4 regions of the Streptomyces thermocarboxydus genome follow, and region 1 is predicted to be linked to each of the others. Evidence: riboswitches for the same ligand, from Rfam matches in the RefSeq annotation. Region 1 holds a riboswitch; each other region holds the start of a gene.
What was found. A riboswitch is a leader RNA that binds a small molecule or an ion and turns the genes downstream of it on or off. The one in region 1 is predicted to bind cobalamin.
Positions count from the first base shown of each region.

Region 1 (4,401 bases):
GAACCGCAGTACACCGGAAGCGCGTTGGCGCCGCGTGCCTCGATCGCGTCGCACAGGGTGTCCACGAACGCGGTGTTGCCGCTGAGTTCGTGGGCGCGGTAGAAGAGGACGCCGACGGTCGGGCGTCCCGGCTGCACGGCCCGTGAGCCGTGCACGCCGAACTCCGGCATCCTGCGCGGCTGTTCGAAGCCCTCCCCGGTCAGCAGCACGGTGTCCGACAGGAAGCGCGCCAGCTCGGCGAGGTTCTCCGGGCCGCCCTCCACGAGATAGCGCAGCGCCTCGGCCACCACGCCCGCCGGGACGCTCGACTCGGCCATCAGCTCCGCGTCCGGCACGCTCTCCCCGCCGAGCAGCACCGTGGGGACGCCGGACGCCTTCAGCGCGGCCAGCCCCTCCTCCCAGGCGCGCTTGCCGCCCAGCAGCCGCACCACGGCCAGGCCGGCGCCGTCCAGCAGCGCGGGCAGTTCCTCCGCGACGTCGACGCGGGTGGGGTTGCCGATGCGGTAGCCGGCGCCGGAGGCCCGGGCCGCCAGCAGGTCCGTGTCGGCGGTCGACAACAACAACACAGTGCTCATGCGGGCGCTCCCGGTGGAATGAAGGGCAGTCCTCGTGGCGCGCCGGACTCGATGAGCCGCCACAGCGCGTCCGTGTCCGCGTGCTGTTCGATCAGGTCGCCGAGCCGGTCGAGCTGCTCCTCGCGCAGCGCGGCGAAGGAGGTGCCGGGGGCCGGCACGAAACGGCGTCCCGCGCGCTCGGCGACCGCGCGCAGGAACGCCCGCCGGAACCCGTCCGACTCCAGTGCCCCGTGCCAGTGCGTGCCCCAGGCGCCGCCGACCCGGCAGCCGTCCAGGAAGCTCTCACCGCCGAGGACTTCGGCGACCCCGTGGTGGATCTCGTAGCCCTCGACGCGCTCCCCGAGGGCCTCGCCGACCGGGCGGGCCAGGGTCTTCTCGCGGGCGAACCGCACCCGGACGGGCAGCACGCCCAGCCCGTCCACATGGCCCGCGCGGCTCTCCACGTCGTCCTCGATGTGCTCGCCGAGCAGCTGGAAGCCGCCGCAGATGCCCAGAATCGGCCGGCCCTCGGCGGCCCGCCGCACCAGCGCGTCCGCGAGACCCCGCTCGTGAAGCCAGCGCAGCGCCTTCACGGTGCCGCGGGTGCCGGGCACCACCACCAGGTCGGCGTCGGCGAGTTCGTCGGGCCGGTCCACGAACCGCACCACGACGCCCGGTTCGGCGGCCAGCGCGTCCACGTCGGTGAAGTTGGACATCAGCGGCACCGCGCACACCGCGACCCGCAGCACCTCCTCGCCGGCCGGCGCGGCCACCTCGGACTCCCGCACGGCGCCGCGCAGGGAGACGCGCAGCCCGTCCTCCTCGTCGATGCCGAGCCCGTGCCGGAACGGCAGCACGCCGTAGGTGCGCCGCCCGGTGAGGCCGTGCAGCATCTCCAGGCCCGGCTCCAGCAGGGAGACGTCCCCGCGGAACTTGTTCACCAGGAACCCGGCGACCAGCTTCTGGTCCTCGGGGGAGAGCAGGGCGACCGTGCCGAAGAAGGAGGCGAACACGCCGCCCCGGTCGATGTCCCCGACCACCAGCACGGGCAGCCGGGCGCCCCGCGCGGTCCCCATGTTCACGATGTCGGTGCGGCGCAGGTTGATCTCGGCGGGGCTTCCCGCGCCCTCGCAGATCACCGCGTCGTACTCGGCGCGCAGTCGCTCCAGGCAGTCCAGGACCGTGCCGAGGAGCTTCTCCTGGCGGCCGCCGTGGTAGCCGCGGGCGCTCATCTCGCCGACCGGGCGGCCCATCAGCACCACCTGGCTGGACCGGTCGCCGCCCGGCTTCAGCAGCACCGGGTTCATCAGCGCCGTCGGCTCCACCCGGCACGCCTGCGCCTGCATCGCCTGGGCGCGGCCGATCTCGGCGCCCTCGCGGGTGACGAACGAGTTCAGCGACATGTTCTGCGCCTTGAACGGCGCGACCTTCACCCCCTGGCGCACCAGCCACCGGCAGATCCCGGCGGTGACCACGCTCTTGCCGGCGTCCGAGGTGGTCCCGGCGACCAGCAGTCCGCCACCGCTCACCGGTCACGTCCCTTCAGCACGCGCCGCGCGGCCACCCCGGCCGCGAGCGCCAGCCAGCCGACGCGCCGCGACAGGCGCACCGCCCGGTCGATGTCGGTGACGGCGACGGGGCGTCCGCCGCCGTTGAGGACGGGCCGGTGCTCGACCCGCCCGCCGTAGGAGAGGGTTCCGCCGAGCCGGACGCCGAGCGCGCCCGCGAAGGACGCCTCCACGGGACCGGCGTTGGGGCTGGGGTGCTTCGCCGCGTCCGCGCGCCAGGCCCGTACCGCCCCACGCGGGTCGGGACCGGTGAGCGCGGCGAGGACGGCCGTCAGGCGCGCGCCCGGCCAGCCGGCGACGTCGTCGAGCCGGGCGGACGCCCAGCCGTAGCGGAGGTACCGGGGCGACCTGTGACCCACCATCGCGTCCAGGGTGTTGACGGCCCGGAACCCCACCAGACCCGGCACCCCGGCGACGGCGCCCCACACCAGGGCGCCCACCACGGCGTCGGAGGTGTTCTCGGCGACGGACTCCACCACGGCGCGGGCGATCCCGTCGGCGTCCAGCGCCTGCGGGTCACGGCCGCACAGGTGCGGCAGCCGCGCGCGGGCGGCCTCGACGTCCCCGGCCTGGAGCGCCTGCCCGACGGCACGGGCCTCCCGGGCCAGCGAGGTGCCGCCGACGACGGCCCAGGTGGCGACGCCGGTCAGGGCGACGGAGGCGGCGGGGGAACGGCGTACGGCGCCGACGGCCAGGCCGGCGAGCGTGACGGCGCCGCCGACGCACACGGCGGTGTGCACGGCCCCGCGGCCACGGTCGTCCCGCCACAGCCCCCGCTCCACGGCAGCCGCGGCCCGCCCGAAGGCGGCGACCGGATGACCGCGGCGGGGATCGCCGAGCAGCAGGTCGCCGAGGAGGCCGGCGGCGGCGCCGTACGCGAACACGCGATCGGCACCCATGGGTTCAGCCGGTGACGGATCCGGAGATCACGGCCCCGAAGGGGGGTGGGGTGTCGCTGGTCGACCTCGGCAGGCTGCCGCGCATGGCGATATGTCCTCACTCAGGGTGTCCGCGCCCTGGTTCGACGAGACCGGCGGCGAGAGTTCCTGGCTCCCGGGGTTCGCACCCCGGTGACAGTGGCGGGACCGCGCCGGATTCGCACCGGCTTCCTCTTCTGCCGCCGTATTGGCGGAGGCAGTCCACCATGCCCCCGGAAGGGCCGTCAACTTGCCTTTGACCTGCGGGGCTGAAGTGTGCCGAGGCCCACAGAGGGGCTCACGTGGGTGAACGCGGCCGGCGGCCCGTGGACGCGCGCACGTCCGGCACGGGCGGAGACACGGCGACGGGCGGGACGGGAGCCGCCGCTCCCGTCCCGCCCGCTCACGCGTGCGGCCCGGTGGTTCAGGCCATGATCAGGTAGATGCCGTAGCCGACCGCCGCCGCGCAGGCGGCGAAGCAGGCGTAGGCGCCGGTGACCGCGAGGGCCGCGGACCGGCCCTCGGCGGACGCCCGCTCGCGGCGGGACAGACCCGAGATGCCCAGGGTGAACAGGGCCACCAGGGCCACGGTGACCACGAGGCTGACGCCGAACACGGAGCCGAGGGCCGCCCAGTCGATCTTCATGCTGCTACTTCCTTCGTGCCGGACGCGGTCAGACGGTCGAGGCGGCCGACGGGGCCTGCGGGTCGGCGGTGGCCGGGGCCGGTGCCGGGATGGTGGCCGAGAGGTCCTCGGAGGGGCCTGCCGGGGGCGGGGTCACGGCGGCGATCGCCTGGGTGACGACACCGGCGGGCTCCTCGGAGACGGTCTCCGGGGTGTCGTGGTCGTTGACGTTGGTGTGGTCGACGACCTCGCGCCGGGAGATCTTCCAGATGGCCGCGCTGGAGGCGACCAGGAAGACGGCCACGACGGCGGTGCCCCAGCTGCCGAAGCCGCACACCCACTCGGCGATCGCCGCGACCAGCGCGGCGGCCGGCAGGGTCAGGCCCCAGGCGACGAACATCCGGGTGGCCGTGGACCAGCGGACCACACCGCCCTTGCGGCCGAGTCCCGCGCCCATGACGGAACCGGACACGGAGTGCGTCGTGGAGAGGGAGAAGCCCAGGTGCGAGGAGGCCAGGATGACCGTCGCGGCGCTGGTCTGGGCGGCGAAGCCCTGCTGCGGCTGGAGGTCGGTCAGGCCCTTGCCCATGGTGCGGATGATGCGCCAGCCGCCCAGGTAGGTGCCGAGGGCGATGGCGAGACCCGCGGAGAGGATGACCCACACCGGCGGGTCGGAGTCGGGGGCGACGGCGCCGCCGGCGACCAGGGCGAGGGTGATGATGCCCATCGTCTTCTGG
Region 1 is NZ_CP058273.1:1,517,357-1,521,757, reverse strand. It holds gene cobN (cobaltochelatase subunit CobN) at 1-575, opposite strand, end outside; gene AY578_RS07160 (cobyric acid synthase) at 572-2,083, opposite strand; gene AY578_RS07155 (cobalamin biosynthesis protein) at 2,080-3,021, opposite strand; cobalamin riboswitch at 3,141-3,281, opposite strand; gene AY578_RS07150 (hypothetical protein) at 3,464-3,685, opposite strand; gene AY578_RS07145 (inorganic phosphate transporter) at 3,714-4,401, opposite strand, start outside.

Region 2 (4,401 bases), 3.3 Mb from region 1:
TCGTGCTGGTGGTCACTGGCAGGCCTCGCAGGATTCGGGGTTCTCGAGGGAGCAGGCGACGGCCTCGGGGCCGGCCGGCTGCTGGACGGGGACGGCGGCGCGGGCCGCGCGGGCGATCCGGGTCGCCGGGCGGGAGCGCAGGTAGTAGGTGGTCTTCAGCCCCTGCTTCCAGGCGTAGGCGTACATCGAGGAGAGCTTCCCGATGGTCGGCGTCTCCAGGAACAGGTTGAGCGACTGCGCCTGGTCCAGGAACGGGGTCCGGGCGGCGGCCATGTCGATCAGGCCGCGCTGCGGGATCTCCCACGCCGTGCGGTACAGCCGCCGTACGTTCTCGGGGATCCACGCGAAGTCCTGCACCGAGCCGCCCGCCTCACGCAGCGCCTCACGGGTGCGCGCGTCCCACACCCCGAGCCGCTTGAGGTCCTCCACCAGGTACGAGTTGACCTGGAGGAACTCCCCGGACAGCGTCTCGCGCTTGAACAGGTTGGACACCTGCGGCTCGATGCACTCGTACACGCCCGCGATGGACGCGATGGTCGCGGTGGGCGCGATCGCCAGCAGCAGCGCGTTGCGCAGGCCCGTCGCGGCGATCCTGGTCCGCAGCGCCTCCCAGCGCCCCGGCCAGGCGAGCTCGACGCCGTAGTGGTCGGGGTGCAGCACGCCCCGCGCGGTGCGGGTCTTCTCCCAGGCGGGCAGCGGGCCGTGCCGCTCGGCCAGTCCCGCGGACGTCTCGTACGCGGCGAGCATGATCCGCTCGGCGATCCGGGTGGACAGCGCCTTCGCCTCGGGGGAGTCGAACGGCATCCGCATCCGGAAGAAGACGTCCTGCAGCCCCATCACGCCCAGACCCACCGGGCGCCAGCGGCTGTTGGACCGGGACGCCTCCCCGGTCGGGTAGAAGTTGATGTCGACCACCCGGTCCAGGAACGTCACGGCGGTGCGGACCGCCGCGTCCAGGCGCTCCCAGTCCATGCCGTCCTCGCCGGCGAATGCCGCGAGGTTGACCGAGCCGAGGTTGCAGACCGCCGTCTCCCCGTCGTCGGTGACCTCCAGGATCTCCGTGCACAGGTTGGAGGAGTGGACGACGTGGCCCGGCTCGGCGGTCTGGTTGGCGGTGCGGTTGGCGGTGTCCTTGAAGGTCATCCAGCCGTTGCCGGTCTGTGCGAGGGTGCGCATCATCCGGCCGTACAGCTCGCGCGCCGGGAGCGTCCTGCGGGCCAGGCCCTTGGCCTCGGCGGCCCGGTAGGCCGCGTCGAACTCCTCGCCCCACAGGTCGACCAGCTCGGGCACGTCCACCGGGGAGAACAGCGACCACGGCGCGTCGTCGGCGACCCGGCGCATGAACTCGTCCGGCACCCAGTGCGCCAGATTCAGGTTGTGCGTACGGCGGGCGTCCTCGCCGGTGTTGTCGCGCAGTTCGAGGAACTCCTCGATGTCCGCGTGCCAGGTCTCCAGGTAGACCGCGGCGGCGCCCTTGCGGCGGCCGCCCTGGTTCACGGCGGCGACCGAGGCGTCCAGCGTCTTCAGGAACGGGACGATGCCGCCTGAGTGCCCGTTGGTGCCGCGGATCAGCGAACCCCGGGCGCGGACGCGGGAGAAGGACAGGCCGATGCCGCCGGCGTGCTTCGAGAGGCGGGCGACCTGGTGGTAGCGCTCGTAGAGGGAGTCCAGCTCGTCCCGGGGGGAGTCCAGGAGGTAGCAGGACGACATCTGCGGGTGGCGGGTGCCGGAGTTGAACAGCGTGGGGGAGGAGGGCAGGTAGTCGAGCCGGCTCATCAGCCCGTACAGCGCGGCGACCTCCTCCAGCGCCCGCTCGCTGTCGTCCTCGGCGAGCCCGCACGCGACCCGGAGCAGGAAGTGCTGGGGCGTCTCGACGACCTTGCGGGTGACCGGGTGGCGCAGCAGATAGCGGCTGTGCAGGGTGCGCAGCCCGAAGTAGCCGAACCGGTCGTCGGCGTCCGTGTCGATCAGCGCGTCCAGGCGGGCCGCGTGCAGCCGGACGAACGCGGCGGTGCGGTCGCCGATCAGGCCCTCCCGGTGCCCGGCGGCCACCGAGCCGGTGAACGAGGTGACGCCCTGCGAGGCGGCCTCGGCGCGGATGCCGATCGTCAGCAGCCGGGCGGCGAGCCGGGAGTAGGCGGGGTCCTCGGAGATCAGCCCGGCCGCCGCCTCGGCGGCCAGTTCCCGCAGCTCCGCCTCGTCGGCGGCGGCGGACCGGCCGCGCAGCGCGGCGGCCGCCACCCGGCCGGGGTCGGCGTCGGGCAGGTCGGCGGTCAGCTGGGTCAGGGTCCGCAGCAGCGCGGCCCCGGGGCCGTCGCTCTCCTCGGTCACGCGGGTCGCTGAAGCCGGATCGGCTGGCGCGATGGTCACGTGGGGCTCTCCCTCGCTCGGCACGGGGGCCTCGAAGAGCGCAGGGGGCAGCACACGAACGCACGCGGCGTCGCGTCCACCGGCCCATTCCGCGAGGCCCGGACGTCAGGGCACCCGGACCGGAAGGGCCGGGCGCACTGTCGGCAGGTCCTCGGACTGACTCCCGTGCGCGCCCGTGGGCAGGCATGGGTACACCGTTGCGGGACAGTTCCGGATTCGCACCGGATTCCCCTGCGACGACAGCGAGCATGAGCATACATCTTGTGCCGGGTGCCGCTGACGGACCCATATGTTGTGTCGCGCAGGGGTTACAGTGGTGTCGCGCGGAGAGGCAGGAGTGGGCTGTCAGAGCGTCAGCTCGTAGACCAGCAGCAGGATGTCGTCCACCTCCGGCAGCGGGTTCCAGTCCCGCGCCGGGTTGCGCGTGAAGCCCAGCCGCTCGTACACCCGGTGCGCGGCGTGCATGCTGCGCTGCGTGGACAGCACCATCCGCGTACGGCCGAGCCCCCTCGCGCGGTCGACGCAGGCGCGCACCAAAGCCTCGCCGGCGCCCCGGCCGCGGGCGTCGGCGGAGACTGCCAGCATGCGTATCTCCGCCTCGCCGGGCCCGGCGAGGTCCGCCATGGGGCCGGGGCCCGGCACGAAGGTCACCCCGCCCAGCAGCGTGCCGTCCCCCACGGCGACCAGCACCTCGGCCGCCGCCGCCCGCTTCGCCACGTCCCGCAGCTCGCCCAGGTAGCCGTCCGACTCCCCGAAGTCCAGCAGGCCGTCACCGAGATAGGCCTGCGCCGTGATCTCACCCAGTTCCGCGTGTTCGCCGGCGGTCACCGGCCGGATGACGATGTCCATGCGGGGGAGTCTGCCGCACGGGCACGACAACGGGCCGCCGGTTTTCCACCGACGGCCCGCTGCCGTGTGTATGTATGACCGCGTCAGTGCGCGCTGCCCGCCGTGGCCGGCGGGAGCTCGACCTCCACGCCCGGGTCGCCGACGTCCGCCGTGTAGTCCTCCGGCTTGGTCTCGTCGACGCCCTCCGGCGCCTTGACCGCCCGCAGGACGAAGGTCAGGACGACCGCGACCAGCACGTTGATCACGAAGGCGGTGAGACCGATGTAACCGATCTCCCCGATGCCCGGGATCTCCTTGGACGAGCCGCCGAAGTGCTTCTGCGTAGGCGACGCCACCCCGTACGCGGCGACCGTGCCGTAGATCATGCCGACCGCCCAGCCGCCGATCAGCGCCCAGCGGTGGAACCAGCGGGTGAACAGGCCGCCCACCAGCGCCGGGAAGGTCTGCAGGATCCAGATGCCGCCCAGCAGCTGGAAGTTGATCGCGACGGTCTTGTCCATGGTCAGGACGAAGATCAGCGCGCCCACCTTCACCAGCAGGGACACGATCTTGGAGACGGCGGTCTCCTGCCTGGGCGTCGCGTCCGGCTTGATGAAGTCCTTGTAGATGTTGCGGGTGAAGAGGTTCGCCGCCGCGATCGACATGATCGCCGCCGGCACCAGCGCGCCGATGCCGATCGCCGCGAAGGCCACACCGGCGAACCAGTCCGGGAACATGTTCTCGAACAGTTGCGGGATGGCAAGCTGGCCGTTCTGCACCTTCACCCCGGCCGCGATCGCCATGAACCCGAGCAGCGCCAGCAGGCCCAGCATCAGCGAGTACAGCGGCAGGATCGTGGTGTTCCGGCGGATCACCTCACGGCTGCGCGAGGACAGCGTCGCGGTGATCGAGTGCGGGTACATGAACAGCGCGAGCGCCGAGCCCAGCGCCAGCGTGGCGTACGTCCACTGGCCCGCCTCCCCCGGCACCACGGCGCCGCGCGGTGCGCCCGTGGCCGGGTTGGTCTGGCTGTACGCCTCCTGCGCGGAGGCGAAGATCTCGTCGAAACCGCCCAGCTTGATCGGGATGTAGATGATCGCCACCGCGATCACGAGGTAGATCAGCGTGTCCTTGACGAACGCGATCAGCGCGGGCGCCCGCAGCCCCGACGAGTAGGTGTACGCGGCCAGCACACCGAAGGCG
Region 2 is NZ_CP058273.1:4,795,674-4,800,074, forward strand. It holds gene AY578_RS22245 (ribonucleoside-diphosphate reductase subunit alpha) at 13-2,370, opposite strand; cobalamin riboswitch at 2,496-2,626, opposite strand; gene AY578_RS22250 (GNAT family N-acetyltransferase) at 2,716-3,219, opposite strand; gene mctP (monocarboxylate uptake permease MctP) at 3,303-4,401, opposite strand, start outside.
Region 2: linked by a shared signal. The riboswitch ahead of AY578_RS22245 (ribonucleoside-diphosphate reductase subunit alpha) and the one ahead of AY578_RS07155 (cobalamin biosynthesis protein) in region 1 are both predicted to bind cobalamin.

Region 3 (4,401 bases), 5.1 Mb from region 1:
CGAGCTGTTGGACACCGGACGCCTGGCGGGCACCGGCGTGCTCACCGGCCCCGACCTCACGTTCCGCCGCCGAAGCTGCTGCCTCTACTACCGCGCGCCGAACGGCTCGAAGTGCGGTGACTGCGGGCTGGCCGGCGGTGTACGTCGCCCAGCCCTGCGATGAGGTGTATCCGTTTCGGGCTGTGCCGCTCACCGGGCCGGAAGCCGTGCGTCCGGCCCGGTGAGCCGGGGGTCAGGAGCGGGACAGCTCGTCACGGATGGTGCGGGCGGCGGTCACCAGGTGTTCGAGTGAGGCCCGGGTCTCGGGCCAGGCGCGGGTCTTCAAACCGCAGTCGGGGTTGACCCAGAGCCGTTCGGCGGGGATGGCCTTGAGGCCGGTGCGCAGGAGTTCCGCGGCCTCGTCGGTGCTCGGGACGCGCGGGGAGTGGATGTCCCAGACGCCGGGTCCGGCCTCGCGCGGGTAGCCGTGGGCGGCGAGTTCGTGGGCGACCTGCATACGGGAGCGGGCCGCCTCCAGGCTGATGACGTCGGCGTCGAGGTCGTCGATGGCCTGGACGATGTCGCCGAACTCGGCGTAGCACATGTGGGTGTGGATCTGGGTGTCCGGGCGGACGCCGGACGTGGTGAGCCGGAAGGCTTCGGTGGCCCAGTCCAGGTATCCGGCCCGGTCGGCGCTGCGTAGCGGCAGCGTCTCACGCAGGGCGGGTTCGTCCACCTGGATGACGGACGTGCCCGCGGCCTCCAGGTCGTGCACCTCGTCGCGCAGGGCGAGGGCGACCTGATGGGCGGTGTCGGCGAGTGGCTGGTCGTCGCGGACGAAGGACCAGGCGAGCATGGTGACCGGCCCGGTGAGCATGCCCTTGACCGGCTTCTCGGTGAGCGACTGGGCGTAGGACGTCCAGCGCACCGTCATCGGCTCGGGGCGGGAGATGTCGCCGGCCAGGATCGGCGGGCGGACATAGCGGGTGCCGTAGGACTGGACCCAGCCGTGCTGCGTGGCCAGGTAGCCGGTGAGTCGCTCGGCGAAGTACTGGACCATGTCGTTGCGTTCGGGTTCGCCGTGTACGAGGACGTCGATGCCGGTCTTCTCCTGGAAGGAGATGACCTCCTGGATCTCCGCCTTGATCCGCTCCTCGTAGTCGGCTGTGTCGATCCGCCCGGCGCGCAGGTCGGCGCGGGCGGCGCGCAGGTCGCCGGTCTGCGGGAAGGAGCCGATGGTCGTGGTCGGCAGCAGCGGCAGCCCGAGGTGGGCGCGCTGGGCGGCGGCGCGCTCCGCGTAGGACGGGGAACGGCGCCCGTCGGTCTCGGCGACCGCGGAGGCGCGGGCGCGGACGGCCGGATCGTGGGTGACGGGGGAGTCGGCACGGGAGGCGAGGTCCGCACGGTTCGCCGCCAGGTCGGCGGCGATGGCGTCGGTGCCCCGGGCGAGACCCCTGGCGAGGGTGACGACCTCGGCGCTCTTCTGCCTGGCGAAGGCGAGCCAGCGCAGGATCTGCGGTTCGATGTCCCGTTCGGCGGCGGTGTCCAGGGGGACGTGCAACAGGGAGCAGGAGGCGGACACGTCGACGCGGTCGGCCAGGCCCAGCAGCGTGCCGAGCGTGGACAGGGAGGCGGCGAGGTCGTTGACCCAGACGTTGCGGCCGTTGACCACACCGGCGACCAGCCGCTTGCCGGGCAGCCCGCCGGCGGAGGCCAGCGCATCCAGGTTGGCGGCCGCCGCCCCGGTGAAGTCCAGGGCGAGACCGTCGACCGGGGCCTTGGCCAGCATCGGCAGCGCCTCGCCGAGCCGGTCGAAGTACGAGGCGACCAGGAGCTTCGGCCGGTCGGCTAGACCGCCGAGGTCACGGTAGGCGCGCTCGGCGGCGTTCAGCTCGGCCGGGGTGCGGTCCTGGACGAGGGCGGGCTCGTCCAGCTGGACCCACTCCGCGCCCGCCGCCCGCAGGTCGGCCAGGACCTCGGCGTACACGGGCAGCAGCCGGTCCAGCAGGGTGAGCGGCTCGAAGTCCGCCGGCATGCCCGGGGCGGGTTTGGCGAGCAGAAGGTAGGTGACGGGACCGACGAGGACGGGCCGGGCGGTCAGGCCGAGCGCGAGGGCCTCCTTCAGCTCACCGACCTGCTTGGCGGAGTCGGCGGTGAACGCGGAGTCGGGGCCCAGTTCCGGGACGAGGTAGTGGTAGTTGGTGTCGAACCACTTGGTCATCTCCAGCGGTGCCACCTCCTGGGTACCGCGCGCCATGGCGAAGTAGCCGTCCAGCGCGTCGCCGGCCACGGCGGCGCGGTGGCGCTCGGGGATCGCACCGACCATGACCGTGGTGTCCAGGACGTGGTCGTAGTACGAGAAGTCGCCGGTCGGTACCTCGTCGATGCCCGCGTCGGCCAACTGCAGCCAGTTCGTACGGCGCAGTTCGGCGGCCGTGGCGCGGAGGGCTTCGGCGGTTACGCGGCCCTTCCAGTAGCCCTCGACGGCCTTCTTCAGTTCACGGTTCCGACCCTGCCGGGGGTAGCCGTACACGGTGGCCCGTGCTGCCGCGGCTGCGGACTTCGTGGTCACGGAGATCTCCTTCGCGAGATGAATCCCTGAGATCCCGGAGACGGGACGAGAACGCGAAGGGGAGACACACCGGGCGTGACCGACGCTGCGCGACAAGGCAGGGCCGTCCGCCTGATATGTACGCCGACCCGCCCTCGAGGTCACCGGGATGTCCGCGCACGAACGGTTCGCGCGCGGGCAGTTGGCAGGTCTTCGGACTCGCGGGCACGTCCTCACCGTTCGAGGACACCTACTGGCCGTCGCTTCCCGGGCCCGGTACTTCGGACCCAGTGCGTATGACGGCGGTCGTTCCCGCTCACCGCTGCGGGGCAGTCCCGGATTCCCACCGGGTTCCCTCTTGCGACACCTCGTCTGGCTGACGGGGCGAACCAGCTGCTGCGGGCAGCCTACGGGCAGTCGGCCCGTCAGGAACGCGGACGTCCGTGATCCGGGCGGTGACCCATGTCACGCGCCCGGAACGGTGCCAGGACCTCGCCGCCCTGGGCCAGTGCTTGACGAACAGCAAGGTCGGGGCATGGGTTCGCAGTGGGGCGCTGAGGACCACGTTGTGGCGCGCTCGGTGACGATCTCGAGGAAATGGCGGCGGATTTCAGCGGTGGGCAAGGCGGGGCCTCCGAAGGCTCACAGGGGGAGCGGGGCGAGGGAACGAGCGGGGTGGCGCGGGCCGAGGAAGACGACGATGCCCTTGCCGTCGGGGGAGGGGTGGGTGGCCTGCGTCCAGCCGTGGCGGCGGTAGAAGGCCATGGCCCGCCCGTTCCGGACCGAGGTGAGCAGCCATGCCCGCCCTTCGGGCGCGTCTGCGGTCACCGCTTCGAGGAGGCGGGTGGCGAGACCGGTGCCGCGGGCGGTGGGCCGGACGGCGAGTTCGTCGATCTCCCGGGCTCCGCACAGCCAGTCGGCGGTGCGGTCGTTGCCGAGGCCGGCGGCCGCCTGGGGATAGCAGCGGTCGGTGGGGAGGGGAGACGGAGTGGTCCACGCGGTGGCGAAGCCGACGATCTCCCCGTCGCGCACGGCGGTCGCGGCGGTGAACCCGGCACGCCGCACGTTCGCCGGCAGCCGGGAGACGAACTCGGTTGCCTGCGCCTCGTCCTCGTGCCAGGGCGGGGCGCAGAAGGCGTCGACGTACACCGAATGCAGTGACTCGGTGTGCGTGAGTATCCCGGCGTCCCGGTGCACACGGATGTCGGTGGTCATCAGGCGGCCACCGCCTTCCCCATGACGACGGAATGCAGTGCGGCGTACTCCAGCGGTGCCGGTGCGGCGCCCGTCCGTACGAGAAGGTCGCCGACAGGGGCGGCCATCGCGCCGTTGTCGGTGCACAGCCGCAGCGGAGGCATCCGCAGTTCGGCGCCCGCCGCCAGACGGTGCTCCTCGGCCGGCGACCGTACCCGCGAGTTCGCGGCGACACAGCCGACCACGACCACGGCGCTCACGCCGTGCTCGGCGCAGGCGGTGACCGCCTCGATGGCCGGACCGTCCGGATACGGCAGCCCGAAGACCCGTGCCGCCTTGTCGAAGCACTCCGCGACCGCGTCGTCCAGCGTGTCCTCGAGGTGTGTGATCGGGTCCCGGACCGGGTCCGCTCCCGTCTTGCTGCAGGACGACTCGATGCCCGGCGCCATCGCAGACCTCATGGCCGACCTTTCTGCCATTAGTAAGTTGTTGCAAGTAGTGTGCAATAAGATCTCCGATGATGTGTACCGAACCGGCTCCGCGCACATGGCCGCCCCTGGGGGACGCGGCCTTGACTCCTTCGATGCAACCCCTGGTCCCGAGGCGCGCAGCAGTGCCCCCGCCCGGCTGCCATGGGCCATCGCGGCGAAAGTCGTCCGGGTCGGCGCCGATGGCTG
Region 3 is NZ_CP058273.1:6,579,591-6,583,991, forward strand. It holds gene AY578_RS30055 ((2Fe-2S)-binding protein) at 1-163, shown strand, start outside; gene metE (5-methyltetrahydropteroyltriglutamate--homocysteine S-methyltransferase) at 233-2,551, opposite strand; cobalamin riboswitch at 2,730-2,926, opposite strand; gene AY578_RS30065 (GNAT family N-acetyltransferase) at 3,173-3,745, opposite strand; partial or broken gene AY578_RS30070 (tRNA (adenosine(37)-N6)-threonylcarbamoyltransferase complex transferase subunit TsaD) at 3,745-4,131, opposite strand.
Region 3: linked by a shared signal. The riboswitch ahead of metE (5-methyltetrahydropteroyltriglutamate--homocysteine S-methyltransferase) and the one ahead of AY578_RS07155 (cobalamin biosynthesis protein) in region 1 are both predicted to bind cobalamin.

Region 4 (4,401 bases), 5.1 Mb from region 1:
CGTGCCAGCCGGCCGGGCGGGGCACCCGGAGGGCCGGCCCGTCGTCGGCCCGCTCCAGTCCTTCCAGGTCGGGGACGATTCCGTGCAGGACGACGCAAGCCAGGGCCGGTGACCAGAGACGGGCGGCGTGACCGAGGTGGGCGATGGAGACGCCGACGCGCGGCTCCACAGTGTGGTGGCGGCGTGCGACGGCTTCGGCAAGATCGGTGAAACCCGACGCGTAGGAACGGGCGACCGGATGCCAGCAGTCGTCCCGTCCGCCGATGTGCAGGGCGAAGAAGCCGCCGAGGCCCGCCACGTCGTGGAGGGCGGCGGCAACGGACGCGGCCGAGGCACGGGCGTCGTGCACGGTTCTGTCCTCCTTCCGGCTCTCCGTCCACACGGTCAGGAGGCCGAACGCCGTCGCGGCGGCGTGATGGCGTACAGGTCGAGGATGTCCGGCCGTGGTGCGACGCCCGGTCCGCCGGCGCGTGCCCAGGCGGCGATGTCCTCGGTCGCGTCCGGGTCGTTGACCAGTCCGAGCCAGACGGGCCGGGCGCCGGCGGCCCGGCCTTCCGCGGAGGGCTGGACGACGATGACGTTGGCGTGTTCGCAAACGTCGAGGCAGTCGGAGACGCGTACCGGTGCCGCGGCACGCAGGCGTTCGGTCTGGGCCGCGTGGTCGACACCGGTCACCTTCCGGGTGCCGCAGCAGCAGTCGCGGCACACGACGATGCGGCACGGCACGGGGCCGGTGACCGTCGCGGGCCTCTCGTCGTCAGTCGTTGGTCCGGTCGGCGTTACGGGCATGCGGTGCCGTCCCTCTCTCCGGGGAGATCCGCCCCGGGGTCTGTCGAGGAGGCGACCGCGTGAGTCTCCTGGCTCTCGGGTCAATGCTCGTCCCGGCCTTCCCACCCGCTACCGGGCAGTGGCCTGTCGGGACTTGCTCTCCGATCACAGTGGCGGGACCGCGCCGGATTCACACCGGCTTCCTCGTCCGCCGTCGCCCTGTCGCTGCTCATCCTCCCATCCCGGTACACCGTCCGGCCCGCTCCGAGTCGGCCGTCAGTCCGTCTCCTGAGCGTGCGGGGCCGTCGCGGGCGGATGGGTCGGACGGTCCCGCCCTCCGTCACGGCCGGACACCACCACGACGAGGAGCCCGACGACGACGGCCCCGACGGCGACCCGTCCCGCCGCCCGTAGCCACCAACCCGGCCGGCCCACGCCCCCGCCGGCCGGCCCCAGCCGTTCCGCCCGCCGGGCCGGTCTCAGCAGACGGATCAACAGCAGGGCCGCGACCGGCAGTTGCAGCAGCCACAGCATGGTGCGCGGCCATTCCCCGTACCAGACGTTGGTCCCGTACAACAGGGTGTGCCACACGCTCAGCACGTACACGACGATCACGAACCGGTGCAGCCGGCGCCAGGTGTTCGCTCCGATACGGTGCCGGACGTAGAACAGCAGCCCCAGCGGAATCGCCAGGTACAGGGCGCCCTGGCCGATCGGGATGGCGACCTGGCCGGTTCCGGAGTCGTACCAGCCCGGCACGAAGGTGTCCGCGAAGGCCACCCACAACCGCTCGGCCCAGTCCACCTTCGTCTCGTAGCGGACGAGTTCCGCCGCGAACATCAGCGCGTGCGCGAACATCAGGGCCATGGTCGTCAGGCTGGTGGTGCGGTGCCAGCGCTCCAGCACCTGCCGGGAGACCGGCAGCCGGGCGGGGCGTGGCCCCGACAGCACCAGGCCGAGCATGACCGTGCCCCACGCCCACAGCAGGGCCGACCAGCCGAACGCCTGGCTGAGCAGGTACATCCAGTAGGTGCCGGGATCGTCCATGAACGGCATGACCGCGACGGTGTCCGAAGCACCCGAATCCATGCGCGCCCACAGGAACGCGAACACGAGCGCCGTGACCACCACCGCCGCGGTGGCGTCGGGCAGGGCGGCCCGCAGATCGCCGCGCAGCGCGACGCGGTCACCGGGAGGCCGTTTCCCTCCGGGCAACGGGGTCATCGCCCCGTCTTCGTCCGGCCTCACGTCTGACGTCATCAGGGGCCTCCCGGGCACGGGCCACCGCAGCAGCGGTGCGCATGTGGCGTGAGGCAACAAGTCTGGCTGATGAGGGAGTGATCTCCGAAGGCGTTATCCGGCCAGAGCCGCCACGAGAACCGCGCGTGGAGGCACACCTTGTTCTGCGTCACCTCCACATTCAGGACAACCCGCCGAGGCTCCACTGTCGCAGGAAGCACGAGCGCCTCTACGCTGATCCTCGCAGTCGGTTCGCGCCTCCCGTCCACCCGGACGCCCGGTGGCGCGACGCAAGAGGGAACCCGGTGTGAGTCCGGGACTGTCCCGCAGCGGTGAGTGGGAACGAAAGCCGTCGGTGTCACTGGGCCCGCGTCAGGGCCGGGGAAGAGACGGCCGGTAGGTGTCCGCCCTTTCGGCAGACGTGCCCGCGAGTCCGAAGACCTGCCACTGCGCCCGCGTCCCGCGGGCTGTGCACGTGACCTCGTGGACTGGGTTGGCGGTATGGGCGGTCGTACGTCGTGCGTGTGGCCGCGCCTCCTTCCCTGTCGGTGTTCAACGCCCGGTACGGAGGAGGACGGTGTGCGGGACCCAGCCTGTTCGCGTCGGCCGTACCGACCCCGGGCCGGTGTGTCGTCCGGCAGACCGGAGCCGACGAGGCCCGGACCCGTCGCGGGCTTCCTCCGGGAACGGGACTCATCCGGAGGCGCGGTGTCCGGTGTCTGCCACGGCACTCTGGGCGAGCTGTACCAAGGCCCGTTGCGACCGGACACCGATCCCGAGATCGCGGTGGTGTCCTTCCCCGTGGACCGCCACTCATGGGTGTACTTCACACCGAGGACGACGGCCGGCCCGCCACGTCCGCCGGCACTGGGTGAGAAGTCGGCGACAGCGGCCCGGCTCTTCCTGGACCACTACGGTTTCGCCCTGCCCCCTGGCGACTGGCGCACCCACTCCGAACTTCCGGTGGGCGTGGGGATGGCCAGTTCCACGGCGGACATCGTGGCGACGCTGCGCTGTCTGTTCCGTGTCTTCTCCCTGCCGTACGACACGGACGTGGTCCTCGGCGTCCTGACGGACATCGAGCGCGCCGACAGCGTCTTCCTCGACGAGTTCGCCCTGTACCTCAGCGGCCGGCACCGGGTGGTGCGGCGGCTGGGCCAGGACATCGGCTTCCACACCGCCTACGTCACGGAACCCGGCACGGTGGACACCGCCGCCGTCACTCCCCTGCTGCTGGACCACTACCGGCGCCGCGGCGAGGAGTACCACCGGTGTCTGACCGATCTGCTGAAGGGCTTCGACTCGGGTGACCCGGCCGCCGTCGCCCGGGCCGCGACGACCAGCGCCGCGTTGTCCCAGGAGGTGCTGCCCAAGGCGACCTTCAGCAGCCTGCAGGCTCATCGTGAGCGGTTCGGCGCCGACGGCGTCTTCGTAGCCCACACCGGCTGCCTGGCCGGCTATCTCTTCGCCTCACACCCACGGGCCGAGGTCAAGTCCGAACTCTCCTCGTTCTTCCACTCGCTCGGCCACCAGTGCACCTTCACCCAAGGAGGCTACGGGTGATCCACCCCCACATCGCCGACGCCCTGAAAGTCCCGGACCTCGTCCGGCTCACCGACGGCCTGGTCCTGCTGCGGTTCGAGTCGATGAAGATCTACTCGGCCCTGGCCGCTGTCCGTCATCTGCTGGAGCGGGGCACGGTCCGTCCGGGCCAGACCCTGATCGACAGCTCCAGCGGCATCTACGCCTACGCCCTCGCGCTGGCCTGCCACCGGTACGGCATGCGGTGCCACATCGTCGCGTCCACCACCGTGGACGCCACCACCCTCGCCCAACTGGAAATCCTCGGCGCCGCGGTGGAGCAGGTCAGACCGTCGCGGAACCTCAAGCTCGACCAGGAACTGAGGGTGCGACGGGTGCGCGAGATCCTCGCCGAGGATCCCGGCCACCACTGGATGCGCCAGTACCACGACGACGTCCACTACCTTGGCTACCAGGAGGTCGCCGACCGGATCGCGGCGGAGTTCCCGGCCGCACGGCTGACCGTCGTCGGCGGGGTGGGTTCCGGAGCCTCGACCGGCGGCATCGTGGAACGCCTGCGCGTTGCGGACCCCTCGGTGCGTCTGGTCGGCGTCCAGCCCTTCGGCAGCGTCACCTTCGGCAGCCAGGACCATCACGATCCCGAGGCGATCATCGCCGGCATCGGTTCGTCGATCGTCTTCGACAACGTCCGCCACCATCTCTACGACACCGTGCACTGGCTGGACTTCACCCACGCCATGTCCGGTGCCGTCGCCCTGCTGCGCGAGCATGCGGTGTTCGCCGGGCTGTCCACCGGTGCCGGCTATCTGACGGCGACGTACGAGGCCCGCCGTCACCCCGACCGACTGCACC
Region 4 is NZ_CP058273.1:6,574,991-6,579,391, reverse strand. It holds gene AY578_RS30055 ((2Fe-2S)-binding protein) at 1-349, opposite strand, end outside; gene AY578_RS30050 (hypothetical protein) at 385-789, opposite strand; cobalamin riboswitch at 851-974, opposite strand; gene AY578_RS30045 (ferric reductase-like transmembrane domain-containing protein) at 1,045-1,992, opposite strand; cobalamin riboswitch at 2,242-2,466, shown strand; gene AY578_RS30040 (GHMP family kinase ATP-binding protein) at 2,764-3,570, shown strand; gene AY578_RS30035 (cysteine synthase family protein) at 3,567-4,401, shown strand, end outside.
Region 4: linked by a shared signal. The riboswitch ahead of AY578_RS30040 (GHMP family kinase ATP-binding protein) and the one ahead of AY578_RS07155 (cobalamin biosynthesis protein) in region 1 are both predicted to bind cobalamin.